Regions from separate parts of the Neobacillus solisequens genome, predicted to be linked through region 2. Evidence: riboswitches for the same ligand, from Rfam matches in the RefSeq annotation. Region 2 holds a riboswitch; the other holds the start of a gene.

The links. Region 2 has a riboswitch for cyclic di-AMP ahead of ACI3K6_RS09525 (APC family permease). Riboswitches for the same ligand answer to the same signal wherever they lie in the genome.
Region 1: it holds a riboswitch for cyclic di-AMP, as region 2 does, so the genes downstream of both, ACI3K6_RS16005 (hypothetical protein) here and ACI3K6_RS09525 (APC family permease) in region 2, are expected to answer to the same signal.

What each region holds. Positions count from the first base shown of each region.
Region 1 is NZ_JBKFGJ010000017.1:43,779-47,724, forward strand. It holds gene ACI3K6_RS15995 (response regulator) at 1-244, opposite strand, end outside; gene ACI3K6_RS16000 (ATP-binding protein) at 234-1,715, opposite strand; cyclic di-AMP (ydaO/yuaA leader) riboswitch at 1,937-2,081, shown strand; gene ACI3K6_RS16005 (hypothetical protein) at 2,304-2,873, shown strand; gene ACI3K6_RS16010 (APC family permease) at 2,923-3,946, shown strand, end outside.
Region 2 is NZ_JBKFGJ010000009.1:51,663-55,608, reverse strand. It holds gene ACI3K6_RS09530 (TetR/AcrR family transcriptional regulator) at 1-15, shown strand, start outside; gene ACI3K6_RS09525 (APC family permease) at 282-2,108, opposite strand; cyclic di-AMP (ydaO/yuaA leader) riboswitch at 2,247-2,389, opposite strand; gene ACI3K6_RS09520 (methyl-accepting chemotaxis protein) at 2,489-3,946, opposite strand, start outside.

The DNA of each region.
Region 1 (3,946 bases), on a different contig from region 2:
ATACAACAACAATAGGTGCTTTTGTAAATTTTCTTAATTCGGTAATCACATCAATCCCATCAATATCTGGAAGTCCTAAATCCAGAATAATGATTTCTGGACGATGGGATGCGGCTAAAGAAATAGCGGTTTTACCCGAATCTGTTTCAATGTATTTATAACCATTTGCATTTAATGAAACACAAATAAAATTTCTAATCGATTTGTCATCTTCAACCACAAGAATTGCTGGCTTATTTTCCATATGTATCATCCTTTACTGGTAATTTAAATCGAAGAGTTGCTCCGCCCTCTTCATTGTTAAAAGCAGAAATTACTCCACCGTGAGCGGTAATAATCGATTTACAAATGGAAAGACCTAACCCGATGCCACGCCCTGAAGAAGTAGTGAAAAATCGATTAAAAATCACAAACAGATTTTCATCGGGAATGCCATTTCCGTTATCAGCTACTTCGAAATAAACAAAATTATCTTTAAGAAAGGCTCTCACTTTAATAGTGGAATGAGGTGGTGTATATTTAATGGCGTTATCAAGCAAGTTTATCAATACTTGTTTGATTAATATTCCATCCATTGGAATCATAATAGGTTCGTCTGGAATAGTTATTTTTATTTCATGATGAATATCAAGTTTTTTTATTCTAAAGACTGCCTCACTAACGACTTCCTCCACTAATTCCATATTTTTATTAATTGAAACGTTACCATCATCCATCCTGGTAATGCTTAATATGTTTTCAACTGAATGGATAAGCCATTTAGAATCCTCGAAAATATCAACTAGTAATTGTCTCTTCACATCTTTTTCAAGTATTTCTCCGTGTTCGAGTAAAGTAGTCGTAGATCCTAAAATTCCTGTTAAAGGTGTACGTAAATCGTGCGATACTGAACGAAGAAGATTACCTCGAAGTTTTTCTCTTTCCATTTCTACTTGGGCTTTCTGTTGTTTTTTTGAAATTTTTTCGCGTTCCATTGCTAGCGCAAGGTGCATAGAAATGGCTTCGACAAAACTTTTTTGCTCAATGGTTAAAGTAGAATTCAAGCAGGTAATCCCAATTACCCCGAGACTCTCGTCAAGTCCTTTAATCGGAAAATAGGTTACATTCTTTGTTTCTAACGATTTATTTGTTTGGATTGTTTTTCTTATTCCATCGCTATTATAAAAAATTTGTTCATTCTCATCTGTTTTTAATATGAAAGGTTCACTCAGTCCGTTCGATGATTTTAACGCAGTAATGAAAACAGAATGATTGATGGACTCAAGTATCTTTTTCGCACCAATTTCTAAGATTTGGTCTACGTCTGGTGCTTGGAGTAAATTTTTACTGATCTGATAAAGAATTTGTGTTTGTTTTTCACGAATGGAGGATAAACTTGCCTCTTTCTTCACCTTTGTCGTCAATGTACTTGTGATAATCGCGGCAATCAACATAATAGCAAATGTTATGGGATAGTCTGGTCGATAAACAGCGAGAGAGTAAAAAGGCATAGTAAAAAAGAAATTAAAATCCAATACCCCGATTATTGATGCAATTATTCCATACAAATAACCTTCTGTAAATTTTGAAACTAGCAAAACACCTAATATGAAAGTAATGATTATATTGGTTTCAGTTATTCCTATATATTTGAAGAATAAAGATAGGAAAGTAATGAACATCATGATCATGACCATCACCCCGATATTCCATGTGATATGTTTCAGTTGCTTCATTCATATCATCCTTCATGTTTTGATATTATTATCTAATAATATTTTATTGAAATTATAAAATGAATTCGATTTTAAAAAATTAACAACATCTTAACTGTATTTCTTATTTAAACGATCTTAAAATACATATAGATTTATTTTAAATAGGGGAGCACAAGAAGTAATAAGAGAAGGTGAAAGTCGATTTGAGCGAAGTTTTATAAAATTTCATTATAAAAAAATCATATGAACGGCTTAATTCTGAGGAAACTCAGGAACGGAGGAACCAATTTTTCCGGGGTTAATTCTACAAGTTGTAGAAAGGATGAGATACTCTTTCGCCATCCTACCCGTCAGCTAACTTCGTCGGCTAAAGCGAAGGAGGTCAGAAGACCACCTGATTCAGGGGGCTTTTTGTTTACAAAGCAAAAAGGCAACTTGAGCATGTTAAGTAGGTCTTTTTATTATGCCTATTTTTAGGAAAAAGGAATAGGGGATACATTAAAAGAAAGTAGAGAGACTAAAGGTTTACCAGGACTCATTAAATATTTAATTTTGGTTAATTTTACTGATTCAATGCCAAAGTGTTGATTTTTGGGAGGAAGTTTTATGATTCAACTTTCTAATACCAATTTCGATTTTGAATATCTTTATTTAGATAATTCTTGTCCAACCTTATTTGGATCAAAAAAAGACTGTTTTGATATGCATACATTAAGTTATAGAGTTTTTGGTGGAATTTGGAAATTGATCGATGGTAAAAGGATTATTTTAGGCTACTGGTTTGCAGACAATGAAAGTGAACTTCAATACGCTATAAGAAGTGCAGGTTTTACCGAACTAATTAATTCAGATAATGGTGAAATAAATGAAGTTTATCATTCAATCCGTATTGAACAGGACCAACAAAATTGGTCTAACAGAAGCAAGTTACCGATTTTATCTATATTGAAGAAGCCATGGAAAGATTTAAGGAAAGGATGGTATGTTTTAAAATCAGGTACTAATTTTCCTTGCATCCTTACATGTATTCAAAAAAATCGGTATTCCGTTTGGATAGAGCATATACAGGTTTGTGAAAATAAAAATGATGCAGTCAAATTTATTAATTTAATTAATACTGAACATAATATTCATTTAAATTACGATGTATATGCAGAATCCAATATAAAAAATTAACAACAAGTAAAAAGTACTTAAATTAAAAAATAATTGGAGGAAGAAAGAAATGACTTCTCAATCAATAAAACGGCTAATCCTAGGGCGGCCATTAAAATCGGAAGAGGCTGAAGGCGAAAAAATGCCCATGTGGAAAGCTTTACCGATTCTATCATCGGACGCCCTTTCCTCCGTAGCATACGGAACAGAAATGATATTATTAGAGCTTGCAACCGTTGGAGCATTTGCCTTCTCATTTTCTATTCCCATTGCGCTGGCAATTATTTTACTAATCGCGATTTTAATTGTTAGCTACCGGCAAGTCATTGATGCCTACCCACAAGGTGGCGGGGCGTATATGGTAGCCAAGGAAAATTTAGGAATGATGTGGGGGCGTTTGGCTGGTGTTTCGCTTCTAATTGATTATACACTAACCGTTGCCGTTTCCATTTCAGCAGGAGTGATGGCGATCACTTCAGCCTATCATGCAGCCGTTCCCTATGTTGTTCCAATCGCTTTATTATTCACCTGGTTTATGGTTTGGATGAATTTAAGAGGCACGTCTGAATCTGGAAATGTATTTGCCTTCCCAACGTATTTATTTATTTTCTGTATGCTAGTCCTTGTAGGGAAAGGTTTATTTGATTGGCTAACTGGCACTGGGCATACAACCCATTCTGTATCTGTTCCTACCGGATTACCTACAGGTTTGACTTGGTTTGTATTATTAAAAGCATTTTCTTCCGGGTGTTCAGCTGTTACAGGAGTCGAAGCTATATCGAATGCTGTTCCTCATTTCAGAAGACCTGCTGAAAAAAATGCAAAAAGAACCATGTTAACATTGGGAATTTTATTAGCTGTCATCTTTGGAGGAGTAACCATACTTTCACAAGCTTATAATATACATCCCGACCCAACAGGGACCAAATCCGTTTTATCGATGGTTGCAGAAGCGGCCTTTGGCAGAGGTGGTTTCTATTATGTTATTCAGCTTGCTACAACAGCGATCTTAACACTTGCTGCCAATACGAGTTTTAATGGATTCCCTATTTTATCATCGATCATGGCTCAAGATAAAAATATGCCCCGTATGT
Region 2 (3,946 bases):
CAGCCTATTCATTAATGGGCTGACTTTTTTTGAGCACGCTGATTTTTTCTATATAATAACAAAACGTTGTGATTAGTTATTTTAAAAACTCAGGAGTCTGAAAATTAGATAGTACAATAAAGAGTATTTTATCTTCCATACAGTTTAAAGAAGATGTTCATCCTCTGGTAAGATCTATCTCGGACAAAAGATACTATTTATGAGACATATTTAAGGGAGGCTACCAATTTAGTAGCCTCCTTCTCTAATGGATCCCTTATTTATACCTGGGCCCATATTTATTATTTTATTAAATGATAAGGCACAGTTGTTACAATCACGTCTCTTCGATAAAGTAAGAAGGATCGAATAAGAAGGCTTGATTGGTTGTGAAGAATATTGTGCCACCCCTTTTTAGGAATAAATTGCGGAATGACAACTGTTACCCGATAATTCCCTTCTTTGGCTTTATGCTCTACAGTATCAACAAATTTAGTAAGTGGACTGATGATACTTCTATAATGAGAGTGCAATGTCACCAGCCTTACATCTGGTTGCCATTTCTTCCATTTTTCTTCGAACTTCTTTTCGTCGTCTCTTTCAAAGGCAACATACACCGCAATGATTTGATCAGGCGATAAAGATTTAACATAATTTAAGGTATTCTCTACAACATGAGTCATGCCAGCGACAGGCACTATCAAAACATTACCTTCAATGGTCAAAGGTGGTTTACACGTTTTAAGACTTAATTGGTCTCCAACAGCGTCATAATGCTTTTTAATTCGATGAAAGAAGAACACAATGATAGGTAGAAAGATTAAAATAGACCAAACCTGTGAGAATTTTGTTATTAAGAACATTAATGTAACAATAAGGCTTATTAGGGTACCTGTTGTATTAATGATAAATTTAGGTACCCACCCTTGAGGCTTCTCTCGCAGCCATTTAACCATCATGCCTGACTGAGACAAAGTAAATGGAAGAAACACCCCAACTGCGTAAAGCGGGATAAGATGTTCTGTTTTAGCATGAAAAGTTAAAATTAAAAGGATAGAAGCAATGCCAAGTATAATGATGCCATTTGAATACCCTAATCGATCCCCTCTCATAAGAAACATTCTAGGTATAAACTTATCCTTAGCAAGATTAACTGCCAACAACGGGAAAGCGGAATATCCAGTGTTCGCAGCAAGAACTAATATCAAGGCTGTGGTTCCTTGAATAAAGAAATAAATGAAATTCCGACCGAAAGTCTCTTCAGCAATTTGGGATACGACAGTTACTTTTTCACTTGGAGAAATCCCATAATAATAGGCTAAAAATACAATTCCTGAAAATAGAATGGCAAGTAACGCTCCCATTGCCATTAATGTTTTAGCTGCATTATTAGGAGCTGGGTCTTTAAAATTAGGTATAGCATTAGAAATAGCTTCAACTCCTGTTAAAGCGGAACTCCCGGAAGCAAACGCCCTTAATAGAATAAACAAACTGATCCCCGTTACAGGGGTACCGATTGGGGTGTGTAATTGTGGCGAAACCCCTCCGGTTACAATGTTATATAAACCAACAGCAATCAATATAAATAACGCTAAGACGAATAAGTAAACCGGGTATGCTAATATTGAAGCAGACTCCGTTACCCCTCTCAGATTCAATATTGTTATTAAAATGACAAACGTAATTGCGATTCCTACATTATAGCCATGTAAAGTCGGAAACGCAGATGTTATAGCATCGGTCCCAGCAGACACACTTACAGCAACTGTCAGGATGTAGTCCACCAATAGGGACCCTCCAGCTATCAAGCCTGGATTTACCCCCAGATTGCTTTTTGAAACCACATAGGCCCCACCTCCATGAGGGTAAGCAAAGATGATTTGCCTATAGGACAGTATCAAGGCTGATAAAAGAATTAACACACCTACTGCAATAGGAATGGAATACCAAAATGCTGCAGTACTGATAGTAACTAATACAATTAAAATTTGTTCAGGACCATATGCCACTGACGACAAAGCATCAGATGAAAGGATTGCTAATGCTTTCGTTTTGTTTAGTTTCTGTTCGCCTAGCTCATGAGATTTCAAAGGTCGGCCAATTAAAAATCTTTTTATAACCCCAAACAAGTTATTCACCGCCAAAAATTAATTATGGTTTAATTTACCCATGCTATCAGTAATTACTCAAAAATAAAAAAATTTGCCTACAAGTCAGATTTAAATAGACCCGTAGACACACCATTTTTGTAATGTCACAAGCTCCACCTTCCTTCTCATATACGCTTACGAGGTTAGCTGTCGGATTCGGACCTTGAGTAGCCCTACCAAAAAAGGATTCACCCCTTGAGTTTAGTAGCAACCCACTAAAATGGTTCCCCCGTACCTATTGGTTTCAGCGATTTAGAAATTTGAAACTGTCATAATATTACTCCAATGTCTAGATAGTGTAAATGGATTTTTTCAAGAAGACTCAAAACTATTATTGATTTTCATCTTAAAAAAGGGGTTTACAGCCGAAACCTTCCTACCAATAATCCCAATTCATCTGATTGAATTTCTAAAGAGTCCGCATTTGAAGATAATCTCTCGATAGAGCTACTGGTTTGTTGAACAGCCGCTGATGTTTCTTCTATGCCGGCTGCAGATTCCTGCGATATAGTAGCAATGTACTCAATAGACTTGTTAATTTCATTGCTGCCATACACAATTTCTGTTAAATTTTTTGAGACTTGCTCGATTTTTTCTGCCATATTAACAACAGCTTTGTTAATATTTTCGAATGTCTCACCCGTCTCTTTAATTTGAATCGTTCCTTCTCCCACCTGTTGATATCCTAATGTTAATGATTCAGCCACATTCTTAGAGACATTCTGAATGCCATTTACAATACTTGTAATCTCTCCTACGGAAAGTGATACTTGTTCGGCAAGCTTCCTTACTTCATTAGCAACAACGGCAAATCCCTTTCCATGTTCCCCCGCTCTGGCCGCCTCAATTGCAGCATTTAATGCCAATAGATTCGTTTGATCCGCAATGTTATGAACCACATTAATGAGGTTGGCTATTTTTTTAGACTCATCATCCAAACTTTTAACTTTTTCAATAGAGACACTCACAATATCATAGATCTTATTCATTTGGTCTATAGATTTATTCATCCGCTCATTTCCAATTTCAGTTACGTTCGAAATATCATAGAAAGATTCCTGTATTAATGTCCCATTTTCATTTACAAGGTTTATTCGCTTTGAAAAATGATTCACTTGCTTAGCCAATTCAGTCGTCAAGTGTGCCTGTTGCTCCACCCCGGATGATAACTCCTGCATAGTAGAAGCTACCTGGTTGCTGGAAATATGGATTTCTGCACAAGATTCTTTCATAAAAAGTGATTGATTTTTTACTACTTGGGAATGCTCCGAAATATTTTCTATCATTTCTTTTAAACTGGCCTGTGTATTTTTTATTGAAAAAAATAATTGTCCAAATTCGTCGTTTCTATTTTTCCCCTTGAATTTATATTCGAGATTGCCTTTAGAAATGTGCTCCATAAAGTCTCTTATCTGTTTTATGGGAGTGGAAAAACTTTTGCTTAAAAAGAAAGCAGTTATGACAACCATAACGATGGTTATGATGCCACCGATTAACAGATAAAGAAATATTTGGCTATTAATTGTCTTGACAATACTTACATCTTGTTTAATTTGTGTTATTCCAATAACCTCTTGTTTAGTGGGATCTAATAGAGGCATATACACTTCATATTGATGGTCATGTTCCCTGGTCATTTCTTTGCCAGCTTTCACTTTATTGATAATCCTATTATCTTTAAACCTTGTTCCGATCTTAGAATCATCAGTAGAAATTAAAATCTGGCCTTCAGGATCCATTATATTAATGTTTACGTCTTTGAGCGTTTTAGTTATGTAGGTGATTGCGGAACTATCTATACCTGTTTGTAAAGTTCC